One region of the Thalassolituus oleivorans MIL-1 genome, then DNA from elsewhere that is predicted to be linked to it. Evidence: riboswitches for the same ligand, from Rfam matches in the RefSeq annotation. Region 1 holds a riboswitch; the other holds the start of a gene.

Region 1 (15,410 bases):
ACCACTTATGATCAACGCAACAAACGGAGAGCCTTTCAATGGCAATGAAATTCAAAAAAGTCATAAATAACAACTAGTTACGACATACCAGCGAGGTCTAAAAATTAACTTACAGGCAAGTATTTGTATTCATTAGTGAATTCAAGGCACTTATATTATGATAATTATATTGGTATTAACGTACCAAATTTTCACAAGCGTCTCTAATTTACAGAACCGATTTAAATGTTTTTCTGAATCTCTTTCATCAAAATCATAATGTCTATCGGCTTAGATATATGCCCCTGCATGCCAATAGCGAGACAATTATCCACATCTATATCCAACGCATTGGCAGTCATAGCAAGTATTGGCATATCAGCATATTTAGGATTTTGACGAATACGTTCGGTTGCTTCGAAGCCATCCATAACAGGCATTTGAATGTCCATCAGCACAACATCGAAAGCACCGTGACGCTCGAGCATCTCCAGAGCCACCTTACCGTTATCAGCGACACTGACAATAGCACCAAACTCTTGGAGTATTTCCTGCGCCAGAATCTGATTTATTACAACATCTTCCACAAGTAAAATTCGAATATTCTTTAACGGCGTACTGTTTCCACTATTGGCATTACTGACCACTAGAACATCGTCAATACTAGAAGGATCACCCAACATTTCCGCATGATCCAATAACACATCCGATTGAGTAATGAGTTGAGAACCCTTGACCTCTGGTAATTTTAGGCGCGTAAAAAATTCACTTCCTACTCCGGCCGTACTTCTCACTTTAATCTCGCCACCCATCGCAAGCGCCAACTCGCGACTAATACTAAGGCCCAGCCCAGTTCCTCCAAAACGCCGGCTGGTCGAAGTGTCTGCTTGTTTAAAGACTTCGAATATTTGCTCAAGCTGATGTTTTGGAATACCAATGCCAGTATCACGCACGCTAATCGTTAAAATACTGTGAGAGCAATCGTATTGAAGGTGCACATAAACACCACCTTTCTCAGTGAATTTAAAAGCATTGCTTAACAAATTCAAACAGATCTGCTCGACGCGCAAACCATCTCCGATCAAGTAGCCCGGAATCTCTCCAGAAATACTGAATTCAAAATCCAAATTCTTATTTGAGGCTTGCAAAGAAAATAGTGCATTTAATTTATTGATAAGTTCTAACAAAGAAAAATCTTCACTATTAATTTCCAACTTTCCTGATTCTATTTTCGCATAATCTAACGATTGATTAATCAGTGACAAAAGAGTCGTTGATGAAAGAGCAGATTTATTTAAATAGTCGCGTTGCTTCGGACTTAGCGGCGTACGTAAACAAAGGTTAACGAAGCCAATAATGGCATTCAACGGAGTGCGCAACTCATGGCTCATATTCGATAGGAACTCAGACTTAGCCCTATTGGCGGCATTAGCTTCGTCCATCGCAAGCTTAAGATCATGAGTACGTCGATCAACCAGCCGCTGTACATGTTCGACAGAGCCGGTTATTAACAATAGAAAAATTTGAAATAAAGCAATTAACAAAAAACCACCGGTCAAAATAACATAACTACTCCAATCACGACCGCCAAAATTGAAATTTTCATTTGCATAAATTTCAATGCGATACCTTCGCTCACCGAATTCGGTGTAATAATTCTCTGGTTCAAAACCTGCTAAAGAATTATCGCTAGACTCAAATAGAGAAATGGGATTATTCAGGTCAGTTTCATCGTATATATTAAATGACAAGTTACGACTATCAGCATCTGATGAGACGCTCCCTAACATTCCATCTAGACGCAATATCCCACTAACAAATCCTGCAAATTTATGATTGGATGTATCATCAAGAAATACCGGCAAATATAAAATAACTGCTTTTAATTTTTCTTTTTCTTGCGCTAGCATGATTGGCGCAGTAGCTACAGCTCTACGCAGTTCTTTCGCTTTTGTTAATGCTTCCTTTCGTGCAGAGTTAGCTAATAAATCTAATCCAAACGCCTTTTTGTTGCGTTGAAATGGATAAATATAAAGCACTGGAGCATATTCATTTCTAATTTTAGCTGGAATCAATGTGCCGTCTGAAGAGAATTCAGTAATGTGGAAGTCTGGAAATCCTTCTTTTTTTAATTTAATTTCCGTTTCCAGTCGTTGGGCATGATCAATGATTGGAGTCCAACCCAATCCATAAAAAACTTGGTCTGAATCTAGAATCACTGCAGAAAACTGATCAAATTCAGTACGCGACACAGAATTAGACGCGTTAAAAAATGCCGAATATGCGACCAATTTGTTTTCCGATATTCTAAGTCGCTCTTGCAGCCGTTGAGAAAACTCATCGGTGTGAGAGCGAATAATCAAATTGTGTTCTTGATCGGTATAATTGATCGATTTTAAAAATAAGGCATACACTATGATGAGCATAGTGAAAGAAGGGACCACGATTTGAAGTTTACGAACTAGATTAAACCGTCTTTCCTGATCAGCTAATACAAGTAAAAGTGGTGTAACAATTAACACACCAATAGAGTCACCAGTCCACCAAGTTATCCAAGTGAACCACATCGCGGCTACGGGAATAAATCCCGCGAGTAATAGACTCATAGCACCGATTGAACTTGCAATCGTGCATCCCAACATGATGACTAAGATCACAAAACGCAAAATGCGCGTAGGTGAATCTAAGAACTCGACTCGCCCTATAAAGCGCGAGAACAACACGCATCCAACTCCAGCTTGAAGCATGGCACCGAAGGCAATTAACAACGCAGGAAGAATCGTCCCAGGCACTATATTTTCATAGCCGCCACTGGATATGCCCAGGTTAATAACAAATGAGCCAACACCTAAGCCGAGCAAGGCTGGTAAACGCCTGAAAACAATAACAGAAGCTAAAGCTATACCAGCCGCAGGCCATACTGCAGAAGCAAACCCAGGAGGGATAGCGAGCTCTAGCCCTATGCGTCCAGCGACGAAATAGCCGATTGCTGCGAGGATAAAATGAAGGAAATTCCTCTGCATTTACGAGGTCCGATGATGACTATACTTGCAGTATAGACACCATAGAAGATCTAGCGACCTCGTACTTAAGCCATATTTAGATCCCCTTTCTGGCACCTAATAATGAAAAAACCCGGTCTAAGCCGGGTTTTATTCGTATCACCTGATTACCTAAACATCAGCGACCATAACGCTCACGCAGGGCATTGATACGTGCATCTAGTGGTGGATGAGTTGAGAACAGTGCGGAAAACTTGCCTTCACCTCGAATACCAAAAGCCACCAGCTCGCCATTCAATTCGCTTGGCTGCTCATAGGTTTCTTTCAAGCGCATCAAGGCTGCAGCCATAGCTTGCGGGCTAACGAGTTCAGCACCGGCTTGATCGGCACGAAATTCGCGACGGCGACTAAACCAAGCAACGATGGTGGATGCCAGTATACCCAAGACAATTTCGGCAATGATCGTGGTTACAAAGAAGGCGATGCCTGGGCCGTTCTCATTCTTAAATACGGCTTTATCAACAAAGTTACCGATAATCCGCGCGAAGAACATCACAAAGGCGTTAACCACCCCTTGAATCAAAGCCAGTGTAATCATATCGCCATTAGCAACGTGACCAATTTCATGCCCCAACACGGCTTTCACTTCTTCTTTTTCCATACGCTGTAGCAAGCCAGTAGACACGGCGACCAAGGCGTTGTTGCGGTTCCAACCGGTAGCAAACGCATTGGGAGCGGATGATTCAAAAATACCAACCTCTGGCATGCCAATACCGGCCTTATCCGCCAGTTCTTTTACCGTACTAACCAGCCACTGTTCGCCGGAATTGTGGGGTTGATCGATGATTTGGACACGCATTCCCCACTTAGCCATTACCTTAGATAGCAGCAAAGATATAACGGAGCCAACCATACCGAACACAAGACAGAAGGCTAAAAGATTGCCTAAGTCCATGCCGGAACCACTGGAATTAAGATAACTCCCCACACCTAACAGCGAGAGAGTAATGCTGGCCACAAACACAACCGCTAAGTTAGTGGCTAAGAATAAAACGATACGCAACATGGTTGCTTCTCCCGTCATGCGACATTAGTTAAAAATCAGTTTTACTATGATGGCTTAGATGGTGGTTTTTATCCCGAGATTCAAGCTTTTTAAAGTGTAAAAAAACGTGATGAAAGCGCGTGTTCTTAATGCACTAAATCCAGTATCATGCGGGCACGAACCCAGGGGGTGGTGGCGGAATCTGATTCCAACGCCTGAGATGCACTAGCGAACCCCTAGAACCTGATCCGGTTAGTACCGGCGTAGGAATGGGGAGTAAGCTTGCTTACTCACACTTCGCTTGTTGGCGTGGCTGCTTTAGTTTAATCACTGACACCGCCCGCCCCTACGCAGACGCCGGGTCTCCCTTGTTTTATTAAAAGGAAAGACCCAATGAATACCCGCCAGAACGCACAGTTATCACTACTCATACTAGCCATTGCTGGCACAACGAGTACTTATGCAGACGATATTCAATTAGACACCGTCGTGGTGGAAGCCGATTTCCGCCAAACCGATGTACAACAAATTCCAGAAGCCGTGACCGTTGTCGGCAGCCAGCAAATAGAAGCACGCTCTGCCGAGCATCTAGAACAAGTATTAAGCTTTGCACCAAACGTAAACTTCTCTTCGGGCGCATCCCGTGGCCGCTATTTTCAAATTCGCGGTATTGGGGAGCGCAGTCAATTCGTTGATCCAGTCAATCCATCTGTGGGTTTAATGATCGACGGTATCGATATGACCGGCCTAGGTGCTGCCGCTACTCTGTTTGACGTACAACAAGTGGAAGTGCTGCGCGGCCCCCAAGGTACGCGCTTTGGTGCTAACGCCCTCGCTGGCATGATTAATATTCGTAGCAACGACCCAAGCAAAGAATCAGAAGGCTATATCAAGGCACGCGCCGGGAACTACGACAGTTATGGTTTGGGCGGTGCGGTATCTGGCGGCTTAGCCGATAACCTGCAAGGCCGACTGGCTGTGCAAGGCTTCCAGTCCGACGGCTACCTCGACAATACCTATCTCAACCGAGACGACACTAATAAACTCGATGAAATCATCGCCCGCGGTAAATTGGCCTATCAACTCAACAACGATACCGATCTCGGTTTAACCTACCTCTATGCTGATATCGACAATGGCTACGATGCATTTAGCTTAGATAAAAATCGCAACACTTTATCTGACCAACCCGGACGTGATAGCCAAGATACTCAAGCGGTCGCGCTAACCGTAGACTCACGTCTAAACAATGACGTGCAACTGCAAGCGGAATTAACTGGCAGTTGGAACGATAGCGAATACAGTTACGACGAAGACTGGGCTTACGTCGGTATTGCTCCTGATTCTGAGTACAGCTCATTCGACCAGTACCTGCGCAACTATCAACGCACCTCGGCTGATATTCGTCTGCTGTCTGGTCCAACAGGGCGTGTTATTAATAACAGCAGCGATTGGGTGGCTGGCATCTATGTCATGCAACGCAATGAAGATCTAAAGCGCAATTACACCTATTTAAGTGCTCCATTTACCAGTTCGCTGGAAAGCCAAGCGGTCGCGTTTTATGGCGAGTTAAGTTCAGACGTATCCGTAAGCACGCGCATTATTAGCGGCCTACGGTTTGAACATTGGGAGAACGATTACCAAGACAACAATGGTATTAACGGCAATACCGCCGAAGGTTTAATTGGTGGCAAGATCACTATTGAAACTTTGTTAAGCCCAAGCCAAATGCTCTACGGTTCATTGGCTCGCGGTTACAAAGCCGGCGGTATCAATACTGACCCCGATATCTCAGAAGACAATCGAGAATTTGATACAGAATTCAACAACACAGCGGAAGTGGGCTTAAAATCGAGCTTACTAGATGACGAGTTAACGACTCGAATTGCGGCTTTTTATATTCAACGTAAAAACCAACAAGTTAAAAGCTCTTATGCCATTCAAAACGATGACAATAGTCTGACCTTTCAAGATTATTTAGCCAACGCCGCCGAAGGACGCAACTATGGGGTCGAACTCGAAAGCGATTGGAATATCACTCCCTCATTAAATTGGGCTGTCAGCTATGGCTACTTAAAAACAGAGTTTATTGACTACCACTATCAAACCGATGATGGCGAAGTTAATAAAGATGGTCGTGCTCAAGCACATGCACCAGAAAATAGCCTAGCAACTTCGTTAACGACCCAACTGTTAAATGGCTTAAGTCTACGAATTGAGAGCGAAGCAAAAGACACTTTTTACTTCTCGGATAGTCATGACGAGAAATCAAAAGCCTACGTTTTATGGCATGCACGCCTTGCCTACGACAGCAACAATTACGCTGTCGCCCTTTATGGCCGCAACCTAACCAATCGCGATTACGAAGTTCGCGGCTTTGGTGGTTTTGGTAATGATCCGCGTAATGGTTATGCCAATGATCGCTACGTGCAATACGGCGAACCGCGCTTAGTCGGCATTGAAGGTACGTATCGTTTCTAAAAATGGCGAACCATAAGTTGGGCTAAGCGCAGCGATGCCCAACATTTAGCAAAGATTGAGGAGCACATGATGGAAATATCGGTAGAAATTAGTAAATACCCACTCGCAGATGATTATATCCCTGCGATCAAAACCTTTATCGAACGCCTCAACGCCATCGACGGTTTAACCGTGGTTACCAATACTATGAGCACACAAGTGTTCGGTGATCACGACTTAGTGATGAACACCTTGCGCGATGAAATGAAATTAAGCTGGGAAACGTTCGGCAAAGCGATTTTTGTCTGCAAGTTTATTGGGGTGAATTTAGATCCAGCGCTGAATCCGCACGGATAGCTTTTACTTTTAGCTGACACCGGCCAGTTGATACTCCACGGAACGCAGCAAGTACATCCCTGTATGCTCAGCTGCGCCATCCATGGCGCAGATGCCCGCTGAGCATCAACTAGCCGATTCAGCTTAGTATTTATGCGACGTTGAATTCTAACCGACCAAAGGATACCAACATGCTCGACACCATCATCGCAGGCGCACTCAACTACGCGCAGACTATGAGCCATTGGGAAACCATCGCAGTTATCCTCGGTGTCGCCTATTTGTTGCTGGCAATGAAACAAAGCCAGTGGTGTTGGTATGCAGCCTTTGGCAGCACCGCCATATTTAGCTGGTTATTTTTTGATGTTAGCCTGCTGATGGAATCCGCATTAAATGTGTACTACCTTGCCATGGCGATTTATGGATGGGTTGCGTGGCATAAAGGTGCCCATTCAGAGAATGAATCACTAAAGATACAAAGCTGGACCATGAACCAACATGCGCTTGCGATTGGCTCCGTCCTTACGATTAGTCTCTGTAGCGGTTATTTATTGAGTGAAAACACCAGTGCAATCATGCCGTATTTAGATTCATTCACAACATGGGGCGCAATACTCACCACTTGGATGGTGACGCGCAAAGTTCTAGAGAATTGGCTTTATTGGCTAGTAATCGATGGCGCGGCTATCGTGTTATATATTGATCGTGAATTGTATCTCACAGCATTGTTAATGGCCCTGTACCTACTGCTAGCCACTATAGGCTGGTTTATTTGGCGCAAACAATTTAACCAGCAAACAAACGACGACTCGAATTTAGCAACGGTAAACTAATGATCCGAAACACCGGCGACGAGGCACTACAAACGATTTTAAATGACTGGCAAGACTGGGCATTTTGTCGCTATCGACCGTCGTTGGCACAGGTTGCTCCTATCATCGGAGGACTGACCAACCACTGTTACCGCTTACGCCTTGCTGAAGGCGATTATGTTTTGCGTATAGAAGGAAAAAACTCGCGAGCGTTAGACATTGATCGCGAACAAGAATACTGCATCCATAAACTTGTTGCCGCCGCCGGCTTAACGCCACCTGTGGTCTTTCGCTCCAACCCCGAATCTACGAACTATTGGCTGAGGCCTTATGTAGAAGGCACACCATTGAACGAGGCTGATCTAAAACCTGCAATGGTTGTCCGTTTAGCGCAGTACTTAAAGCGATTACATCAGCTGCCTGTCGATTCACATCTAAAGACCTTAGATATTACCGCTAAAGCAATACGCTACTGGCAAATAATCAATACCAGTAATCATGAGTTACTCACATTAAAATCCAAACTGCAAAAAGCGCTTGCGGGCATGCCATCCGAAGAACTTTGTTTAATCCACATGGACCCGACAAAGCCAAATTGGATACACACACCTGACGACAAGTTAGTGTTACTCGATTGGGAATACGCATGTCTCGGTCATCCGTTGTGGGATTTAGCAACACTACTTCAAGATGCCCACTTATCAACAGATGAAGAAAATGCGCTAATAGCCGACTCACCGTTCTCGCAAGCTGAATGGTCATTTGCCAAGCGGCAGATAACTTATCTGACCGTACTTTGGTATCGTGCTCAGGATCTTAGTAGTGATGCAGACCTGACCCATCAGCTCCACGAACTCGACTTACACAAAGATACATAAGTCGCCAAAGTGTATCTTCGTGTAACCAATATCACCGACCATTTATGACTGAACAGCCTTTCACTACCTTCCAATAGGCAATTTGCGACGCTTAAATAGCGAACTTCCTCACAGCTTAAGTCACAATAAAAGCCTAACCTCTTACTAAAGCGGTCAGAATTCCACCCTTCACAACTGAGTCAGGTGATTATGCTGAAACGTTACTATACGATTCTCGGTTTGCCGGAAGGAGCCGATAAAGAAGCCATCAAAAAGGCATTCAAACGCTTGGCTATGGCCTATCACCCTGATCGCAACGAAATACACAGTGAAAGCGCTCATCTACTATTTCAAGATATCTGCCGTGCTTATCAGTTCCTGCTCGATCAACCGGAAAAAGACGTACCAGCAGGACAGCCGAATGAAGGCGACGATGCGCCTATGGTCAGCACCATCGAACCACACAAAGAGTTAAATACCTCGCAAGAACGACGCTCAACAGGCAGACGCTCACCAAACGACCGTCGTTTTGAACTTGTGTTAGAAGGGCACTACAAAGGCACGAGTATTAAAGAACATATATGACAGACCTTTCACGCCACCGGGTGAGCGTCCTTACGGGCCAATCCTGTCATTCTGGCGGGTAAGGTTTACGCTGTGATTTCCCCATATCTTATTTTGTTTGTATGATCTAAGAACTTATTCTAATTGTTCGACTAAACAATTAGGCCGGCCAATAATCATTAATACAAAGTCTTATCGCAGGATGCAGATATGAAAGCGCCAAAACACAGCAAAACCATCACTACTCTGATGCTCGCCATGAGCTTGAGTGGCTTTGCTGTGGCCGAAGATCGTATTCCTAAAACGAGCCTTGAAATTATTGCTCAAGCGCAAAAGGATTCGACGCGTCCAATTATTGATCACTGCATAGCTAACACACCTGAAATTTCCGACAATCTGCGCGATGAATACGCTCGTTATGAGCAAAAAATCGATTTAGCGATGGCTCCTATGCTCGCACGTGAAGCGGCCAAGCCACGACGCCAAGAGTCGCAAACAGCCCTCGCCGTGCTAGACGCAGGCCTGAAAGCGCAAACCCGAGTTAAACTCGATAAAATTCAAAACGCTGATACAACTATGTATTGCCGATGGTTAGTTAAACAATTAGCAACCGTTACAGTGGAATCGTTCCAAGAACAAATAGAAGCCGGCGTGGCGAAATATCGCCAAGTTGCCGACACAGAATAATCGTTATCCCACGCTATGAATGGTGCGATGCACAAAGGCTAACTTTGCACGTATCGCGTCACTGATCACAAACGGATAAGCATCTGGCAAGCCCATACTGCGATTGAGCGCATTCAGAACCACAGAAAAATAGATCCAATTACTAACAATATCTTCAATCGACGAATTTTTGCCGTAATACCGCTCTTCTTGCGGTAGCGTTATTTCTTTTGTGTCTATGACTGCAGCATTCTCAACTTCCGTAACAATACCGTAAGCTTGTGCCGTTTCTAGGGTGTCGAGCATATGTAGATAATGTGCCCAAGTTTCAGCCCAGTCTTCCCAGGGATGCATACTGGCATAACGACTAATAAATTCGCCCTTCCAGCTATCATCGTCATTACTACGTTTATAATGACGATCAAGCGCATCTTGGTACGACTCTCGTTCATCACCAAACACTTTACGATATTCACCCAATAGCACGGGGTGGCGGGCAATTAATACATCCCAATAATAATGCCCTATTTCATGACGAAAATGCCCAAGCAAAGTACGATATCCTTCGCCCATTGCTACTCGTGCAGCATGACGAGCAACATCATCCGCTTCGGCTAAATTAATCGTTATATTGCCGTTAGCATGACCCGTAAATACCGGCTCTTGATCTGCCAGAGGGCTATTAAAATGATCGCCCGCAGTTTTATCTGCCATAAAACTAAAACTTAAACCCGCTTCGGGTTCTTGCTCTCGATCTCGTATAGGTAAACCTAACGACTGCAAAGTAAATAATAACCGGCGTTTAGCCGTTTCTAATTTACGCCAAAGCGGCAAATGCTCTGGCACATCTAAATCGGGTACATTGCTATTAAAGTGACAAGCAAAACATAAGGCTTCGCCATTAGGTTGAACCTCATTGGCAAGCCGAATCATGCCATTACAGACCTGATGATGACGGTAGTTTTTGCATTGCTGATAACGGCTACCCCGGGCCATAAATACGCCCGACTCTTTTGTTTCATCAAAGCTCAGCATAGCGTTTTCTTTATAACAGTAGCCGCTAAGACGCTGACAGCTAAGGCATCGACTGCTTTCAAAAAATAAAGATTGCGTGGTGCCACAATCACATACAAAGCGTTTCATCTATTATTGATCCATATGATCGATATATTGAGAATTTGAGTACTAGAAATAACGACAATTACTGTTGTTGTTGTTGTTGCTGCTGTAATTTACGTCGATACTCGTCAGGATTTTTATCGGCTGGAAGTGTTCGCCCCTGCTGAGTAGCCAGACGTTGCGCCAATAAACGACTCAACCAAAACCGCAAGGCCGCGCCGCGCAGCAATAAAGGCCAAGCCATTTTTTCTTCCGTCGTAAAGGGCCGCACGGATTCATAACTTACCAATAATGACGTTAGTCGAGCCTTATCCCAAATGCCATTTTTCTCGCGGCACCAATCATTCGCAACGATGGCTAAATCGTAAGCCAAGGCACCATCACAGGCGTTATACAAGTCTAAAATCGCTGTTAACTTGGTGCCCTGTTCGCTTATTAAAAACAAAGCATTGTCGTGAAATAAATCCGCATGAATCCAGCCATGAGGAAGCTGACACCACAAGGTTCGTCCATCTTTTTGAGCTTGTAGCTCAGCCTCAAGAAGCGCTTGGTCGGCGGGCGATAAGTTAGCCTTTAACTCTGGCGCAATCGCTAGCCACCAATCAAACCCGCGTTCATCGACACGACGCTGAGGTAGATCTTGAGCAGCAAGATGCAGTTGCGCTAAACCTCGACCAATTTCAGCGCAATGCTCTGACGTTAATTGGTCGGTGTGCGTACCGGGTAAACGTCGACACAAGATTGCCGGCTTACCACTGAGTTCATGTAACCAAACACCCTGAATATCATCCAATGGCATGGGCACCGCTAATCCCGCTTGCCCTAAATGGCGCGCAAGACGCACAAAACTCGCAACCTCGTCTGCATTGTGATGCTCGAACAAGGTCAGTACAAATTCGTCACTCACAGTCTTTAATAAATAATTGGTGTTTTCGATACCGTCACTAATACCCTGCAGTGCGGTTAAGGGGCCGATTGCATACTGAGTTAAAAACGATGCGACCACATCGTCTGCGAGCTTTGTATAAACGGCCATAGAAAATTACCAGCGGAAAATAACCCATTTAGGAACGCGCATATCGGGATTGTCTTTACGCACAAAATCACCGCTTTCTTGTTGCGATGGCACAAGATAATAAGCAGGGCCAACCTTAGGCACGACTTTAATCTCACTAAGTTGTCCGTTAACTCGATATTCGTAATACGTATTATCACCATCATTGCGAATGGTGACCGTCTCACCTACCGGTTCTTCCGCGTACGCTAGGCTGCCTAACAATAACGCCGGAGCCAGAATTAATGCGGCCAGAAGTTGTGATGTCTTCATGTTAGACTGCGCCTCTATTTTAGTTGATCTAGTTTGGTTGATCTCGCAATGGTCGTATTCTGATTTTGACCATTGAGATTGGAATAATGTCCGGTTAGTGTACCCAAACCCTACTTCAGCGTCAGTTTTCGATTTGCTCAGGACCCCTGCTCATGTCATCAAACCCCGTGATTCTTGTAGATGGATCGTCGTATTTATTTCGTGCGTTTCACGCGATCCCCCTGCTAACCAACTCCAAAGGTGTACACACCAACGCCATTAAAGGCGTGATCAGTATGATCAAGCGCCTAAATAAGGATTATCCCGAGTCACAGGTTATCGTGGTATTCGATGCCAAAGGCAAAACCTTCCGCAACGATATTTACAGCGAATACAAAGCACATCGCCCGCCAATGCCAGAAGAACTGCGCGAACAAATCCAGCCCATCCACGACATTATCCGTGCCATGGGCTTGCCCTTGTTGATTATCGACGGCGTTGAAGCCGACGACGTGATTGGTACGCTGGCTTCCCAAGCGGTGCAACATCAGCAAGATGTCGTGATCTCCACCGGCGATAAAGACATGGCGCAATTGGTTAATGAGCACGTCGCCCTGATCAATACCATGACCGATACCTTTATGGATATCGAAGGCGTAAAAACAAAGTTCGGCGTGCCGCCCGAACACATCATCGACTATCTGGCGCTGATGGGCGACAAAGTCGATAACATCCCCGGCGTACCCAAAGTCGGCGAAAAGACCGCCGTCGGCTTAGTCGCGGGTTTGGGCAGCTTAGAGGATATCTACGCCAATCTCGATAAGGTCGCGACCCTTGATTTCCGTGGTGCGAAAACCTTAGCGCCGAAGCTGGAAGAACATAAAGAGCAAGCTTTTCTATCGAAGGAACTGGCCACCATTAAGTGCGATGTTGAACTCGAATTTGCGCTGCCGGATTTCAAAAACAGCGACGAACACAAAGAAGATCTGCTCGCCCTGTATCGTGATTTAGAATTCAAAGCTTGGATCGCCGAACTCAGCAGTGATCCAGACCTTGATGTCACGACAACAAATGCAAAAAGTACGGCGAGCCGTGCCAGCAAAGGCAAACCAACCGAAGCCGCAGAGGTCATTACCGATGTCATGCCAGACGCGCTTGAAGGCCAATATGAAATCATCCTTGAGCAAGCCGCTTTAGATGCATGGATTGCCCAGCTAAAAGCCAGCTCACTGTTTGCCTTTGATACCGAAACCACCTCGCTTAACTATAAAGAAGCGGAAATTGTCGGCGTCTCTTTTGCCGTTGAGATCGGCAAAGCGGCATATGTGCCACTCGCCCATGACTACGACGACGCACCACAACAACTCGATCGCGCTGCAGTATTGGCACAGTTAAAACCGTTACTAGAAGATAAGAATCAAAAGAAAGTCGGCCAACACATAAAGTACGACGCTCATGTGCTCGCCAACTATGGCATCCAATTGCAAGGTGTTGAGTTTGATACGCAACTTGAGTCCTATGTGTTGGATTCGGTTGGCACCAAGCACGATATGGACAGCCTCTCACTCAAGTACCTTGGCCATAAAACCATTACCTATGAAGAAGTCGCAGGTAAAGGCGCCAAACAGATTGGCTTCAATGAAGTCACTATTGATGTCGCAGGACCCTACGCCGCTGAAGATGCCGATATCACTCTACGCTTACACCAAGTGTTGTGGGCAAAACTGCAACAGCAGCCTAGTCTTGCCAAGGTATTCACCGACATCGAAATGCCCGTCATGCCCGTGCTGTGCGCCATGGAAGAAATCGGCACCATCATTGATGCCGATATGCTGCACGAGCAAAGCCAGCAAATAGAGCAACGCCTGCAACAGTTAGAACAAGAAGCCCACAATTTAGCCGGTAAGGTTTTCAACCTTGGTTCGCCCAAGCAACTCGGCGTGATTTTGTTTGAGGAGCAGGGCTTGCCGGTCTTAAAGAAAACGCCCAAAGGCGCACCATCAACCGCCGAAGAAGTGCTGGCAGAACTGGCCGAAGACTACGAACTGCCGCGCGTCATTACCGAGCATCGTGGTTTAGCCAAATTAAAAAATACTTACACCGACAAACTGCCGATGATGGTGAATGCAAAAACAGGCCGCATTCATACATCGTACAACCAGACCATTGCTGCCACCGGTCGTTTGTCGTCGACCGATCCCAATTTGCAGAACATTCCGATCCGTTCAGAAGAAGGTCGCCGCATCCGCCAAGCTTTTATCGCCGCACCCGGTTACAAGCTGGTGGCTGCCGACTACAGCCAAATCGAACTGCGCATCATGGCGCATCTGTCCGGTGATGAAGGCCTCCTTAGCGCTTTTGCAGAAGAGCGTGACGTTCACCGCGCCACAGCAGCCGAAGTATTTGGCGTCAATGAAGCAGAAGTGACCGACAATCAGCGTCGCAGCGCCAAAGCCATTAACTTTGGTTTGATTTATGGCATGTCTGCCTTCGGTTTAGCTAAGCAGTTAGGCATTGGCCGTGGTGAAGCTCAAGACTATGTGAACCTCTACTTCCAGCGCTATCCTGGGGTAAAAGACTACATGGACAACACCCGCGAGCAAGCCAAAGACCAAGGTTATGTTGAAACCATTTATGGCCGCCGCCTGTACTTACCTGACATCAAGGCCAGTAACGCTTCACGACGCCAACATGCCGAACGCACTGCAATTAATGCCCCTATGCAAGGCAGTGCCGCCGACATCATCAAGCGCGCCATGATTCGTGTCGCCGATTGGCTGCCCGACAGTGGCTTTGACGCGCGCATGCTGCTGCAAGTGCACGATGAATTGATTTTGGAAGTACGCGCCGATCAAGCGGAAGCCCTAGCGACCGAGCTGAAAACACAAATGCAGTGTGCCGCCGCATTAAAGGTGCCGTTATTAGTAGAAGCAGGGATTGGCGATAACTGGGAACAGGCGCACTGATTAATAATCAATGCGCCCTTGAGATTGAGCGAATTACACCAGTAAAGGAATAATCTGCTCCATCATACGCTCGGCATTGGCGGCAACTGTCAATGCTGGGTTCGCAGCACCGGCAGCACCCGGGATTGAAGCGCCGTCAATCACGAATAGATTTTCAACGCCGTACACGCGGCCAGAGTAATCACAAGCAGAACCCATCGCAGCGCCGCCAAGAGGATGCCAAGTACCAAACGCACTGATGTCCACCAGCTCGCCGCCACCGGTAGCGATCATTTTCTCTGTGCTATGCAATATCGCC
Region 2 (15,410 bases), 1.8 Mb from region 1:
ATAGGAATAATTCCTTGACGACTTAGGTCGTGCAGAATAATCGCCAAAGCCATTAAATACAGGCCGATAATATATAGTCTTCCTGAACCGCGTTGAGATAGTCCCGCCATCGTAGTGACTATGATTAACAGAATAGGAATGATTAGTGCCAGAGTCATCATCACTGAAATTGCGTCGGGGTAATCAGGTATTTGTGTGGCTATAATTGCAACTATTGATAATGCGATGGCCAAATTCTTCATCGCCTTTACCACCTTGGGAAAACGCGGCTTTGCGTCTAGAAATTCCGAAGAAAATAATGATGCAAAGAGTAGACAGAATGACGACATGAAGATGGTTGCTCGTTCTTCAAACCAAGGGAAATCTGGCCAGATATAGCGGTATCCCATACCGAATAAGGCGATAAAGAAAATCGTGTAGCTGGATAAAAAAGAAACAAAATACAGTATGTAACGACGTCGAATGGCAATGTAGAGTGCAAAGTTATAGATACCGATGGCAACTAAGAAACCAATATAAATGCCGAGAACGATGTCACGATTTTGCGAGTGATTTTTTAATTCAGCTTGTGTCCATAAGCTGAGCGGAAATTGCAACATACCAGAGTTCTCAATTCGAAAATACAAGGTGTAATTACCTGTGCTTGAGAAATCTAAAGGCACTTGAAACTCAAGATCATTAACTAAGCGTTGTTCATAAGGCAGGTGATCGCCCAGTTCGTATTGCCCTATGAGAGTGTCTTGCTGGAATACGAATACATCCAGTTTGTCGATCAGTGCATACCCAATTAACGCCGACCATTGATCATAAGGCGTTGGAACATCGACTTGCAGACGATACCAGATAGGATGACGTGTGATGCCAGGGTTGGGGATTTGTGCCGTTTGCGGCTGCCAGTCGAAAACTTGCTGCTGGATATCTTGCGGATTAGTTAATGGTGTGACTTCTTCCCAAGCGTCGAGTTGGCGTCCGAGTAAATTGCCAGAAATACTTGGTTCTAGTGTAAGAGCCTGCGTCGGTGCTGTTGTAACCAGTAATAATAAAACAAACAGCACAAGTTGCATTCGAACTTATCTCGGCAAAATTGATAGTTTAATCAGTTTATAGCCTGATTCTACCGCTGTCATCGTTTGGGCAAGTGTAATCTACCTGACTTTGATGGAACTAAGTGATGGTTATTGCGAAGCCTTTCTCTGATTTGCGCGGTAACTACCAGGAGTTACCCCCGTCCATTTACGATATGCCCGTTGAAATGCACTGCTTTCAGTGAAACCAAGGTAATCTGCAATGTCGCGAATGCAGGTATCACTCTGGGCAAGCAAGCGCGAAGCCTCTTGTTGGCGAAAGGCATCTTTCAATTGTTGATAGGATATTTGCTCTGCAGCAAGGCGGCGTCTTAGGGTGGCTGCCGATGTACCGAGAGTATCCGCGGCTTGATTAAGGCTAGGTAAGTTATTTGGCTGTGATTGTTGCAACAGCTTACGTACCCGCCCAGTCATGCTTTGATGCGGGTTTGGCCGTGCTAAAAAATCCGCAGGTGAGTGCTGCAAAAAAGCGCGTAAACTCGCTGGCGTTTGAATAATGGCTAAATCTAAAACACGCGCAGGTACGATTAATGCCGTTGCATCCGCATCAAAGTTAATTGGCGTGGCAAAAACCGTTTGATACAAGGCTGCATGTTGAGGTTTAGGGTATGCACAACTAACCGATAGCAATGGAATACCTTGACCTACAAGCCAGCTACTAAAGCGATGCCAGACCGCGAGTAGGGATTCACTGAGAAAACGATCCGGATCGAATGAAGGATTGTGTTCAATGACGATTCGAGCAAGGTGCTCACTCTTTTCTATGCGTATACCGGGCGCGCCAGCAACTAAGCTGTAAAAACGCTGTGCTCTATGTAGGGCATGATCAAGCGATGTACAGGAAATGACGGCCTTAGCCATCATCGCAAATGTACCAAAGCGAACAGGAGTCGGGGCAAAGCCCATGCACTCGTCGTTACAATGTTTCCAGATCGCTATCATTAACTGGCTATAGCTTTGGGCGTCTAACCCAGCTTTGCAGTTGTCGAGGGCATCGGTGCTTAGTCCGGCTAACCCCAATATTTCTTTGCGGTCAAAACCAAAATGAGTCGCTCCGCGAAGCGGCGGGTCAATAAATAAGCGAGAAATTACTTGGGCAGACATAACGCACAATGGTGATTAATTAAGTGCGCCACGTTAACGCCTGTTGATAGAAGTCACAATGGCCTTTGTGGCCAAATTAGCTGGGCCGGTGCTGATAGAGGGTTGTTTGATTGCGGCCACTTTCCTTTGCATGGTAAAGCGCCTTATCTGCGCTTTGTAACCATTCATGAGCACTATGAGTGTCTTTTGCTAATGAAGCTACGCCAAAACTAGCGGTTATCTTGGGGATATTTGGGGTGTCATTTCCGGAATTTAATAATAACACTGCGCGGCGGAGTTTCTCCGCCGTCGCCGTTGCTTGCTCACCGTTTTGGCCGGGAAGCAGCAGCCCGAAAACCTCACCACCGAGGCGAGCTGATAAACGTAGACCAACGGCTTTTTCGAGTAATTTCCCAATATTACTAAGCACTTGATCACCTTGCTGGTGGCCGAAGTGACCGTTATAGGCACGAAAATTATCTAAGTCGAAGGTGACTAAGCTGCATTCATTTCCGGCTGCTTGGCATTCGTTAAATTGCTGTATTAACTGAGGTTCCCAACCAGCGCGATTCCATAAACCCGTTAACGGGTCTTTGCTTTGAATTTCGGTCAGTGTCTTATTCGCATTTTTCACGTCGGCACGACTGACAGCAATATCAGTTACGTCATAAATAATGACGCAAATATGATTTACCTGCCGGTCGAGAGATTCTAGTGGAATAATACTCGTGTTTTGGAACATAAACGCCGTACGGCCGGTGATCGGCCGCGAGTTTTTAAAGCGAAATAAGTAGGGGCGCTGCTCCCAAATGGTGAAGGTGCGAGTTTTTAGTTGAAATACCGGTTCGGATTTTTGCCGAAACCACGCTTCAGGAATTTCTTCAAATAATTTAAAGAGATTTTGTCCTTTGGCCTTCTGCGGACTGATGGCGCTATGACTTTCCATAAAGCCATTCCACACATGGATGTTGTAGTCGCGATCTAACACGACTAGCCCAACATCAATATTTTGTAGTATATCCATCAGCCAATGGATATCGCCGATTTCAATATGGGTTTCGCTCATGCATTAGTCCAATAAGAAATCAATTTTTTGATTGAGGCGTGCTACAGAATCTTCGGTAAACAGCAGTAGCAGGTCGCATTCAATGTTCACATGTTCGATGGTGTAGTGGATTTCGATTGCCAGCGTACGCTGCCATTGTTGATTGCCACTTTTTAATATGTCATCGACTTTACAGTGCTGCCCTAAAACGACGGGATGCCCTTGGGTAAAGTGAATTTCTAGTTGTTCGCCGATACCATGAGTACAGGCACCAATCAAAATTGAACTCACATCCATCAGGAGTTCCAACTCGGCTTGGCGGTTAAGTGGACCGGTGTAACTCATAAGTTTGGCGAGGTCGGCAAAACTGGTGTCGTTGAAGAGTAGTAATGCTTCACCAGCAATACCGGAACCAATAAACCCTTGGCATACGGCTGAGACAGCGGAATCGGTTTCGGCATCTTGAATTGCCATATGCAGGTCGCTGCATTCAATAATATTGACCCTTGGAATGGGCAGCACGACATAGGCGTCTAGCAGTCGTGCTAGGCGATCGGCAGCTTGCCCCATAGCAACGTTGGTCAATTCTTGATAACAGTCGCGTTGATCTTCGTTGAGTATTTCGTGCGCAGCACTCATATCAAGCCTCAGTCATAATGCCGTACTCAACCAGCACTTGGCGGGCCTTGTCGGCATCTATGGGTTTCTTGATAAAGGCCATAGCACCGAGTTTGCGAACTCGCTCTTGTGCATCAGGTTGAATATCGCCAGATACGACGATAACCATTGCCGGTAAATCGCGTTGTCGGATGGTTTCGAGCACTCCATATCCATCGAGATTTGGCATCGTCAGATCAAGAAATACCACTTCACCGAGCCCTTTGCTGATGGCTTCTACACCTTCAACGCCGTCGCAGGCGAAGTGGACTTCTACGTCCCAACCGCTCGGAATCGCTCGCGCCATTTGTTTACGAGCAAAGCTGGAGTCGTCACAAATAAGTATGTTGATCGTCATAGATTGGATTCAAAGTTGCAAAAGCATGAGTAAGTAATAGTTGCCCCTAACCATATGGGCAACTTTATTACGGTAACTTTTTGCAGTCTGTAACGACTATGAATCGTAAGTTTGGCGCAAGCCTATGGAAGAATACGTCAATTTGCTAGTCACGGCGGTCATAGACCACAACGAGCTGACGACTTAGGGCGAGCAGGGCGCCATCTGCTGAGAAAATACGCGCTTCTGTATGTGCGTAGCCGCCGTGGGCCTCACGTATGTCAGCTTCGTAATACAACCAGTCTTTGCCTTCTATGGGTTTGGCTAAATCGGCTAATGGTGTGATCATTTCAACGTTCCAAGTAACGCTGGCACAAGGTGCAACACGCTTTAGCTTTTGCAAGGTTGTCGGCGGCCAAGCATCAATCAGCGCGAGTAAATGTGCATCGGTAATTTGGGTATCGCAATCGCTAAACCGCATCCAACCATGAACATGGTCGTGTGGACTGTTGGTAAATGGGATACCACCGCTAACATAGGTAAAGTCAATGTGCTTAACGAATTCGGGTGTCATTCCGGCAATGTAAGGTAGCTTTTGCCCCGAACCAGCCTCGCCGCAATTTTGGTTGGCTGGACTGACAACGATGTCCGAGTTCCGCGTACTGCCATAACAGGCATTGATGACGGTGCAGCATTCGTCATTTTGGTGTACTTGGGCTTGCCAATGGCTCACCGAACGGCCTTGGCGTAAAGATTGTGTTGCGATATTGAAAGGCACTTCCGTTTGTAAGGGACCACAAAAACTAACGCTGACAGAGCGTAACGGCTTGTCACTATCGGAATCTATTGCAGCTTCGATAGCGGCTAAAGCCAGTGCTGCAGACATTCCACCAAACGTGGTTTTACCTTGTCCCCACGACCCATCTAATGTGATATCTGCCTGAGTTTCTGCGGCCTGATAGTAATGATCAAATTTTTGCATAGTGTCTTACTCATTCACTGGGTCTGGTTTTCAATAACCCGTATTGAAGCAATAAAAATGAGCATAAGGCTAGTAGTGACTACATTGCTCAGATGGAAAAGATTGTTCTGAGCATTTATGTTAGTCATCGTGTGCGTTTTGTTCATTGTGATTAAAGGAAATTCGGGTATAACGACCCATATCGAAAGCTCACCATTTGCGCCACCACGATTCTTCTAACGGAGAACTGCTAGTCTGGTGCAATAACGCTTATTGGTGCTAGCCCGCATTGTCGGAGTAATTATGAGTAATATGCAGGAAAAACATATCGCCAATACGGAGAAAGCCGCGCGCTTCTTACCCGTGTTACCCCATTGTAAATTACTAGGAATGACCATTGAGTTTGTTGATGATCAAATCTTGGTGATGCGCTTGCCTTACAGCCCAAGTATCGTTGGTAATCCATTAACGGGTACGGTGCATGGGGGCAGTTTGACGACCTTAATGGACACCGCTTGTGGTACTGGCGTATTTACCTTTTTGCCTGGACATGAGTTGTGTCCGACACTGGATTTACGGGTTGATTATATGAAAGCCGCGACAGCAGGTTTGGATTTATTCGCCGTGGCAAAGGTGACCCGGATTTCGAGCAGCGTTGTATTCACTCGTTGCGATGTCATTCAAGGGAAAACTTACGCGGAGGCTGTTGCGAATGCAGAATCTGAAGGCTTAACAGGTGATTTAGTAGCAACCTGTGCCGCCGCCTTTATGCGTATAGGCCAAGCGATGGGGACAGCGAAATCGGGGGATGCAAAATGACATTTGAACAAGTATTAACCGCGGCGCGTAATAATAAAGATTATCGCGCCCTGATAGAGTCCATCCCTTATGCTCAGTTGATTGGTTTACAGCCGGTTGATCAAAGCCAGCGCACAGATGGCTTGAGCGCGCCGCGATTTTATTTACCCAAAAACCCGAATAATATCGGTAACCCAATTTTACCCGCGATACATGGTGGCGTTATTGGTGGCTTTATGGAAATGTCGGCGTCATTGCATTTATTGATGACGATGGACAGTTTGGCCATGCCGAAAATTATTGATTTTTCACTCGATTATTTACGGGCGGGCCGACATCAGGATACCTACGCTGAGTGTCAAGTTTGGCGTCAAGGTAACCGCGTGGCAAACGTCGCGATTACTGCTTGGCAAAACGATATTGATCAGCCTATTGCCACGGCGCGTGCGCATTTTCTGTTGGTGTAACGGATTATCGATGAGTGTTTCGTGCTCCTAAATTAGGGGCTTGTTCAACTTCCAAGGTCGTCGTACACTCCAAGCTCAACTCTGTCGGGGTGCCTGATCGGTTTTTTTAAACCACACAGGCTGAGATCGCAATTGCGGGTCCCGTTGAACCTGATCTGGTTAGTGCCAGCGTAGGGAACAGAAGTCAGCACAAAATCGCTTGGTTATTTTTCAAATAGCCTTTTGTGTGCACTCGCTGTTGTCAGTTCTTGGCATTATTACGGCGAGTCCCTTCTTTCTTCGTCGCTGCTGCGCCTGATCCTTTAATCAAGGAATCGAGCATGGCTAAACTACAATCCGAATACTCATTAGATACATCTGCACACTTGCGAGATGCGCCGCTATCCAATCAATCCTTTCCGGGATCTCATAAAATATATGTGGAAGGCGACGGCCGCTCACATAATGTGAAGGTTGGTATGCGTGAAATTGAATTAAGCCCGACAATTCATGCGAATGGACGAGTCGAGTTCAATGCCAAGCTACGTGTTTATGATACCTCTGGCCCATACACCGATCCAAAACAAATAATGGACGTTTACGCAGGGCTGCAACCACTGCGAAATGATTGGATTGAGAGCCGCGGTGATACTACCGAACTTCAACAATCAACGTCGGAATACGCTCGTCAGCGCGAGCAAAATATCGCACTTGAGGCATTACGCTTGCACCGTCGTAGGCTGTCGCGGCGAGCAATTTCTGGCGCTAATGTGAGTCAGATGCACTACGCACGCCGCGGCATTATTACTCCCGAAATGGAGTATGTAGCGATCCGTGAAAATCTCGGGCTCAGTTATCAAAGTTTGGAACAGGCCAAATCTGAACATCATTCAGGCCAATCATTTGGTGCCTGCATTCCTACCATGATCACTCCCGAGTTTGTGCGCTCCGAAATTGCTGCAGGACGCGCGGTGCTGCCATGTAATGTTAATCATCCCGAAAGCGAACCTATGATTATAGGTCGTAATTTCCGCGTTAAAGTGAACGCTAATATCGGTAATTCAGCAGTCACATCGTCTATTCCTGAAGAAGTCGACAAAATGATTTGGGCAACTCGCTGGGGCGCGGATACGTTAATGGATTTATCGACTGGCGATAATATTCATGAGACTCGTGAGTGGATTATTCGCAATTCCCCAGTGCCTGTTGGTACGGTACCTCTGTATCAAGCTTTAGAAAAAGTGGGTGGTATTGCCGAAGATTTAACGTGGGAAATATATCGCGACACATTAATCGAGCAAGCAGAACAGGGGGTGGATTATTTTACCATTCATGCGGGAGTACGCCTTGCTTTTATCCCTATGACAGCGAAACGTTTAACTGGGATCGTAAGTCGCGGCGGTTCTATTATGGCAAAGTGGTGTTTAGCTCATCATCAAGAATCTTTTCTTTATACCCATTTCGAAGATATCTGCGCCATTATGAAGGCCTATGATGTGAGTTTTTCGTTGGGGGATGGTTTGCGCCCGGGGTCCATTGCCGATGCTAACGATGAAGCGCAATTTGCAGAGTTACGCACGCTAGGTGAACTAACGAAAATAGCGTGGAAGCACGACGTTCAAACCTTTATCGAAGGCCCTGGTCACGTGCCGATGAATTTAATTCGCGAAAATATGGAAGAGCAATTAAAGCATTGCCATGAAGCGCCATTTTATACGCTAGGCCCCCTGACCACTGATATCGCTCCTGGTTACGACCACATTACCTCTGGCATCGGCGCGGCATTAATAGGTTGGTATGGCTGCGCCATGTTGTGCTACGTCACACCTAAAGAACATTTAGGATTGCCCAATAAAGAAGACGTAAAACAAGGGTTGATTACTTATCGAATTGCAGCCCATGCCGCCGACTTGGCAAAAGGACATCCGGCAGCACAGTTGCATGATAATGCCATGTCGAAAGCACGGTTTGAATTCCGTTGGCAGGATCAATTTAACTTAGCCTTAGATCCCGATACGGCCCGCGCTTATCACGACGAGACGTTACCGAAAGAAGGTCATAAAGCAGCGCATTTTTGTTCTATGTGCGGGCCTAAGTTTTGTTCGATGAAAATATCTCAGGAAGTGCGCGCCACAGCAGAAGATAATGAAGAAGCGTTAAAGAAAAAGGCTGAGGAATTCCGTCAGCAAGGTGGAGAGATTTACCTATCAACCCCGGGCCAAGATGAGGTGTTGTTATGATGTCTTTATCTGCAGACTCCAGTTGCCGAAAGTCGATGCAAGGGCGCAAAGTGATTATTGCTGGTGCCGGATTAATGGGGCGTTTAATTGCTTGGCGCTGCGCTCGGATGGGGGCGCAGGTTAGGGTATTTGATAGCGCGAGTGAAGCCCAGCCAACCAGTGCAGCACACACTGCAGCGGCAATGATTGCCCCCTTTAGTGAGCGTCCTTTGTGCGATTCTCAGGTATTCAATTTGGGTTGTCAGTCGCTTAATTTATGGCCTGAATTGTTAGAGTTGCTGAGTCAAGATTCGGCGATCGCGGTACGCTATTTACAGGCCGGTAGCCTGCTTGTATCACATCCAGCAGATAGCGCAGAAAGTGAACAATTTGCAGCACAGTTAGATCATCATCAACGCCAGCAACCACAAATTTACAAAGATGCTGTGCGACATTTAAACAAAGCCGATATAGAAACGCTGGAGCCGCATCTTGCCAACCACTTTCAAACCGGTTTTTGGATGCAATATGAAGCGCAGGTGGATAATCGTGCCTTGTTGCGCGCGTTGAGAGAAGCAGCCGAGCATTACGGTGCTCGATTTGTTTTTGAAAACCCGATTCACGTTAGCGATAACAGTTGGTTTTGTCAGGATGAGCTTTTGTTTGCCGATGACTACTTCGACTGTCGCGGTATAGGGGCGAAAAAAGACGTCGAGGGTCTGCGAGGGGTTCGTGGCGAAACTATATGGGTGACGTGTCCTGAGGTTGATATCAGTCGGCCGGTACGTCTGCTACACCCTCAATATCACTTATATCTCGTGCCGCGCGGCAATGGCGTTTATCAGTTGGGCGCCACTGAAATTGAGAGTGAGGATCGCTCTGCCGTGAGTGTGCGCTCGGCGATGGAAATGTTCAGTGCACTTTGGTGTCTGGCCCCAGCATTGGCAGAGGCACGCATAATTGCGTTAGAAAGCAATCTTCGTCCGGCTTGTTTGGATCATAAACCTTTGATCCAGAAAGACGGAAAAGTCGTTCGTATAAATGGTTTATTCCGCCACGGTTACTTATTAGCACCGGCATTATTAAATATTTTAGAAACCGAATTTAATTTTGAATTAGGAGTAGCGCAATCTAAATCGCTATTGCTAGGCGGTCATAGTTATTTTGCGGAGGCTGCTGTATGTCGAACCTGCTGATCAAAATAGTATTCAATGGCGAGTTAAAATCGGTTTCTTCTAAATTCACGTTATTGCAAATTTTAGAGCAAGAGGGTTATCCAATTCCGCCAGACTCTAAGGATGCGGAACGGAATGAAACTGAACACGGGAAACGTTATATCGCAGCAGTAAATCAACGTATTATAAGCGCGGATGACTATTGGCAAATTCGATTACAGCCGAATGATACGATTGATGTATTAGGAGTCATTACTGGTGGCTAATTTAGTAATTGCAGAGCAACTTTTTAATAGCCGATTATGGTTAGGTTCTTCTTTGTATCCTTCGCCTACTGTAATGCTAGAGGCGTTTGCCGGTGCTCGTCCCGGTGTGGTTACCTTATCGTTGCGACGGCAGACGGCTGGAGAATTACACAGTAATGATTATTGGCAAGTATTAAAAAATTGGGCAGTAAATAATAACGTCCTGCTATTACCCAATACCGCTGGTTGTCATAGTGCTAAAGAAGCAATTTTACTTGCGCATATGGCTCGCGAATTATTTTCAACTCCGTGGATTAAACTAGAAGTCATTGGTGATGAGCAGACCTTGCAACCTCATCCGTTTGAATTAGTGCGCGCAGCGGAGCAGCTGGTTAATGATGGCTTTAATGTCCTGCCTTACTGTACTGATGATCTTATTTTATGTCGTGAATTACTGGCTGTCGGTTGCCCTGCGGTTATGCCTTGGGCAGCGCCTATCGGTACTGGAAAAGGTTTGTTGAATCGCTATCAATTGCAAAACTTACGTCAGCGTTTGCCGGATGCGGTTTTGATTATAGATGCAGGTATTGGTAAGCCATCTCAAGCGATGGAGGCCATGGAGCTTGGTTTTGATGGCGTGCTATTAAATACCGCGGTAGCGCGTGCGATCGATCCTGTTGCAATGGCACAAGCTTTTAAAGCGGCAGTGGAAGGTGGGCGCATAGCATGGCAGGCTGGACTTATGGTCGAGCGCAGCGCGGCGGCGCCATCGACGCAGTCATGGGGATTACCTTTTGGCGGGCAGCCGCCGCGAGAAGATACATTATGAGTACGCTCGATACGCTATTACATCGCCCTCGTGTTTGGTCTATCGCAGCTTCTGACAGTTCGGGTGGGGCGGGAGCGCAAGCTGATTTAGCCATGACCCATGCACTCAATGTCGACTGCGTGACCTTAATTTCGGCAATTACTGCGCAAAATAGTGTCGGAGTTCAAAATCATTATTCATTGCCGGTAGAGCAGTTGGAGCAGCAATGGCAGTCGAGCTTAATCGACGGGTTGCCTAGCGCTATTAAACTCGGTTGGTTACCTCCGAGCGAAGAATTTAGAACATGGCTTTTAGCTCGATTGTCGGATGTGGCTTGTCCTATTATTTGGGACCCAGTAAAACAAGCCTCGGGCGACGGCTTGCCGACGCCTGATGATGATTTATTTTGGCGCGATTTATTGCCATTGATCACGGTCATTACGCCGAATTTAGTCGAAGCCCGATGGTTAATTGCCGACGAACAAGCGTCACTTCAACATGCGATAACGGCGTTGCATGCATTTGGGGTTGAAACTGTCTGTATTACCGGCGGTGATGATGTAAACGATAAAGCGGTATTAACCTACGTAAGTCATCAAGCGGAGACACTGCGTTCAGAAGAGCCGGAATGCCAAGTGCTCCCGCAATTCGCTATTAAACAAACTCGATTCGCTTGGCAGGCGCATGGCAGTGGTTGTCATTTTAGTGCCGCGTTAGCCGCCAATATTGCAAACCAACAACGGTGTTACGATGCCATTTTATTTGCAGCAATTTATGCGCAAGCGGCGTTTCAGAATGCATCTTATCGGGGGAGCGGCTATCACAATTGTTTTGCCATTAATCAATTACCCAGCATAGATGCTTGGCCTGAAGTTATACCGTTATCTTCATTAATGGCTAATGCTGTTAAATCATCACCAAAAGTCGGTAGTTTGGGCCTGTATGCGTTGACCAGTGAATTAGCGCATCTAGAGCAATTGTTGGCGTTAGGTGTGGATACCCTTCAATGGCGGGTAAAAGATCCAACCGCCGATTTTACTGCGCAAACGCGCACGGCTATGCAGTTATGCCGTGATGCTAATACGCGCTTCATTATCAATGATTACTGGCAGCTCGCCATTGAATTGGGTGCAGACGGTGTGCATTTGGGACAAGAGGACTGCGTTACCGCGGACTGGCAGGCTATTCGTAATGCAGGCTTGATTACTGGCATTAGTACTCACACTGAATGGGAAATTGCTCACGCCCGAGGTTATCAGCCCAGCTATATTGCTTTTGGGCCTGTGTATAAGCCGCTGTCAAAAACCTTACGATATCTGCCATTGGGCTGCGAGCAAATCGCCGTTTGGCAGCAGAGGTATGGTTCGGAACGAGCTTTAACCTGTATCGGCGGTATTACCGGAGATCAAGTGGCTGATGTTGCCGCTACGGGCATTCCCTCTATTGCCATTGTAACGGCCTTGTTGCCTGGGCCGATGCAAGTAGAGCAGCATTGTGCAATGCGTCAACATTATCCGCGACCTTAGACCTAGCCTAGCGTTTTGTGCGTCATGCACTGAATTCGAGCAAAACACAAACTTGCTCTTGAAATGCTTCTTCTTACCCCCACATTAGATTTATCAGATTTGATGTGGCTCTATTAAGGAGAAAGCAATGAACGCTGCAAGCAAAGAAACATTAGGATTTAAGACCGAAGTTAAGCAACTACTGCACCTAATGATTCACTCTTTGTATTCGAACAAAGAAATCTTCTTACGTGAACTCGTGTCCAACGCCTCGGATGCATGCGATAAATTACGTTTTGAAGCACTGCAAAACGATGCCTTGTTGGAAGGTGGTGCAGATCTAAAGATTGATATTCATTTCGATAAAGACGCACGTACCGTGACGATTGAAGACAATGGTATTGGTATGACACGCGACGACGTGATCAACCACCTTGGTACGATTGCCAAGTCGGGCACGGCTGAATTCTTAGGTAAATTAAGTGGTGACCAAAAGAAAGATTCACAACTGATTGGTCAGTTCGGTGTGGGCTTCTATTCTGCCTTTATCGTTGCTGATAACGTTGTTGTAGAGACACGTCGTGCCGGTGAAGATGCCGCAAATGCTGTTCGCTGGGAGTCTGCCGGTGAGGGTGAATTCAGCCTAGAGAACATTGAAAAAGCAGAGCGTGGTACGCGTATTGTTTTGCACCTAAAAGAAGGTGAAGAAGAATTCGCTGATAGTTTCCGCTTGCAGTCATTAATCAAAAAATATTCGGATCACATCGCGATTCCGGTATTTGTCCAAGCCGACGCAGAAGAAGCCGCTGGCGAAGAGGGGGAAGAAGCAAAAGCCCCTGAAGCCGTTAACCAAGCCAAGGCCATGTGGACTCGTAGTAAATCAGACTTAACAGACGAAGATTACACCGAGTTTTACAAGCACATTTCACACGATTGGAATGCGCCATTAACTTGGATGCATAACCGTGTTGAAGGTAAGTTAGATTACACCAGCTTGCTTTATATTCCGGCGAAAGCACCGTTTGATATTTGGAATCGTGATGCTAGCCGTGGTTTGAAGTTATACGTTCAGCGCGTATTTATTATGGATGACGCCGAACAGTTCTTGCCTTTATATCTGCGCTTTGTAAAAGGTGTACTGGACTCTAACGATTTATCGTTAAACGTATCACGCGAAATTCTGCAGCAAGATAAGCAGGTCGATAGCATGCGCTCTGCGTTGGTGAAGCGTGTACTGGATACCTTAGAAAAAACCGCTAAAAACGAACCTGAAAAGTATCAATCTTTCTGGGATCAGTTTGGTGAAGTGCTAAAAGAAGGCCCTGCTGAAGACTTTGCTAACCGTGAAAAAATCGCTGGATTGTTCCGCTTTGCTACTACGTTAAGTGAAGGCGAAACCGAGAATGTTGGTCTTGCTGATTATGTCGCGCGCATGCGTGAAGGTCAGAAGAAAATCTACTTTATTACCGGCGACAACCACGCAGCGGTTTCTACGAGCCCGCACTTGGAGTACTTCAAGCGCAAAAATATCGAAGTGCTATTGCTGACTGATCGCGTTGATGAGTGGATGGTCAGTCACTTAGCAGACTTCGACGGTAAGGTGTTCCAAGACGTCACGAAAGGTGAGTTGGATCTTGATGAGCTGGCTGATGACACTGAAAAGGATCAACAAAAAGCACTTGAAGATAGCCATAAAGATTTAGTCGAACGTATTGAAAAAGCATTAGAAGGCGAAGTGAAATCGGTGCGCGTGACCTCTCGTTTAACCGACTCACCGGCTTGTATGGTTGTTGGCCAGTACGACATGGGCGGTCATTTACGTCGCATGATGGAAGCTGCTGGGCAAAAAATGCCAGAGCCTGAAATCGCTCTTGAGGTTAACCCATCACATCCACTGATCGAGCGTTTGGACCAAGAGCAAGATGAAGAGCGCTTCGTCGACCTTGCTCGTTTAATCCATGCCCAAGCCCAGTTAGCGGAGGGCAGTCAATTGAAGCAGCCCGCTTTATACGTTGCTCGTTTGAACAAGCTGTTGCTAGATCTGATGAAGTAAGGCAATGAATCGGGTGGCGACGGCATTTAAACGCCGTCGCCACACTGTTATCATGCCTAGTCTAAACGCGACGTGATTGCTCACCGTCGCGATTTTTTATATTTGGGGAAGACGATGAAATTGACCATAGCAAAGATGGCGCGATTGTTCGCCGTTGGTGCGCTGACAGTAAGTGGTAGCTTGGTTCACGCTGGTGGTTCACTCGATTTAAGCCTGTCAGACGACAACGTTCGTTTGGCATACGATGCAACGCAATTGAGCACAGGCATGCACCTGAATGCCGCTGTGTTACACAACTCCAGTGATGGCGACATCATTTCTGGTGGCGTGCATGTGGTTGATGTTCGTAACAATCAGAGCGATCTTTACATTGGTGTTGGCGGTAACGCATACGCAGTGATTACTGATAACGCCGATGGTGCTGCAATTGGTGTGGGTGGTTTTTTCCGCTACAGCATGCCGTTTAATCGCGATCTCGCGTTAGCCGGTTACGCCTACTATGCGCCGCCAGTTATTTCGTTTTCAGAAGTCGAAAATATGGTCGATTCTGATATTCGTATTCAATATAACTTGCTGCCAACGGCCCACTTGTACACTGGATTTCGCTACACCAGCATTCAGTTTGAAAACGCCAATAGTCGTTACAAGTTAGGCGAAGGTTTACACCTTGGCTTTAAATTGGATTTCTGAGGACGCTTACTTGTCTAAGTGGATCGGTTTTACCAATCAAAAGTTATATCAAGTACGCTTGCTGCTAGAGCAGAGAGAGCGCTTGGACGGTCCTGAGGCCTTGCTTGATGGATTAGAGCAGGGCGCTCAGTACTTGTTGTACGATGCTTACGTTTCTTATCTAAACGAATTGGCTGAGATGGCGAATTATCGTCAGCCAGTTGCCACACTTGAAGATTTATTAGCACATACACCGCTCGTAACGGGTGAAATGAAAGAAATACAGTTTCTTCGTGCTGACAGTTTTTCGTGGCTGACTGCTAT

The links. Region 1 has a riboswitch for thiamine pyrophosphate ahead of TOL_RS00450 (TonB-dependent receptor). Riboswitches for the same ligand answer to the same signal wherever they lie in the genome.
Region 2: it holds a riboswitch for thiamine pyrophosphate, as region 1 does, so the genes downstream of both, thiC (phosphomethylpyrimidine synthase ThiC) here and TOL_RS00450 (TonB-dependent receptor) in region 1, are expected to answer to the same signal.

The regions. Positions count from the first base shown of each region.
Region 1 covers NC_020888.1:90,077-105,486, reverse strand. The annotation lists gene TOL_RS00460 (CHASE domain-containing protein) at 222-3,002, opposite strand; gene htpX (protease HtpX) at 3,160-4,047, opposite strand; TPP riboswitch at 4,202-4,313, shown strand; gene TOL_RS00450 (TonB-dependent receptor) at 4,420-6,507, shown strand; gene TOL_RS00445 (hypothetical protein) at 6,574-6,843, shown strand; gene pnuC (nicotinamide riboside transporter PnuC) at 7,014-7,655, shown strand; gene TOL_RS00435 (choline/ethanolamine kinase family protein) at 7,655-8,512, shown strand; gene TOL_RS18040 (J domain-containing protein) at 8,702-9,076, shown strand; gene TOL_RS00425 (hypothetical protein) at 9,266-9,742, shown strand; gene TOL_RS00420 (zinc-binding metallopeptidase family protein) at 9,746-10,864, opposite strand; gene TOL_RS00415 (homoserine kinase) at 10,923-11,876, opposite strand; gene TOL_RS00410 (DUF2782 domain-containing protein) at 11,883-12,167, opposite strand; gene polA (DNA polymerase I) at 12,320-15,112, shown strand; gene TOL_RS00400 (GMC oxidoreductase) at 15,146-15,410, opposite strand, start outside.
Region 2 covers NC_020888.1:2,211,106-2,226,515, reverse strand. The annotation lists gene TOL_RS10145 (hybrid sensor histidine kinase/response regulator) at 1-1,064, opposite strand, end outside; gene TOL_RS10140 (AraC family transcriptional regulator) at 1,176-2,189, opposite strand; gene TOL_RS10135 (sensor domain-containing diguanylate cyclase) at 2,266-3,234, opposite strand; gene TOL_RS10130 (hypothetical protein) at 3,238-3,852, opposite strand; gene TOL_RS19170 (response regulator) at 3,854-4,228, opposite strand; gene TOL_RS10120 (acyl-CoA thioesterase) at 4,374-5,189, opposite strand; gene TOL_RS10115 (PaaI family thioesterase) at 5,472-5,987, shown strand; gene TOL_RS10110 (PaaI family thioesterase) at 5,984-6,433, shown strand; TPP riboswitch at 6,509-6,627, shown strand; gene thiC (phosphomethylpyrimidine synthase ThiC) at 6,754-8,652, shown strand; gene TOL_RS10100 (FAD-dependent oxidoreductase) at 8,649-9,827, shown strand; gene thiS (sulfur carrier protein ThiS) at 9,812-10,072, shown strand; gene TOL_RS10090 (thiazole synthase) at 10,065-10,880, shown strand; gene TOL_RS10085 (bifunctional hydroxymethylpyrimidine kinase/phosphomethylpyrimidine kinase) at 10,877-12,385, shown strand; gene htpG (molecular chaperone HtpG) at 12,513-14,417, shown strand; gene TOL_RS18365 (YfaZ family outer membrane protein) at 14,532-15,107, shown strand; gene TOL_RS10070 (DUF6586 family protein) at 15,118-15,410, shown strand, end outside.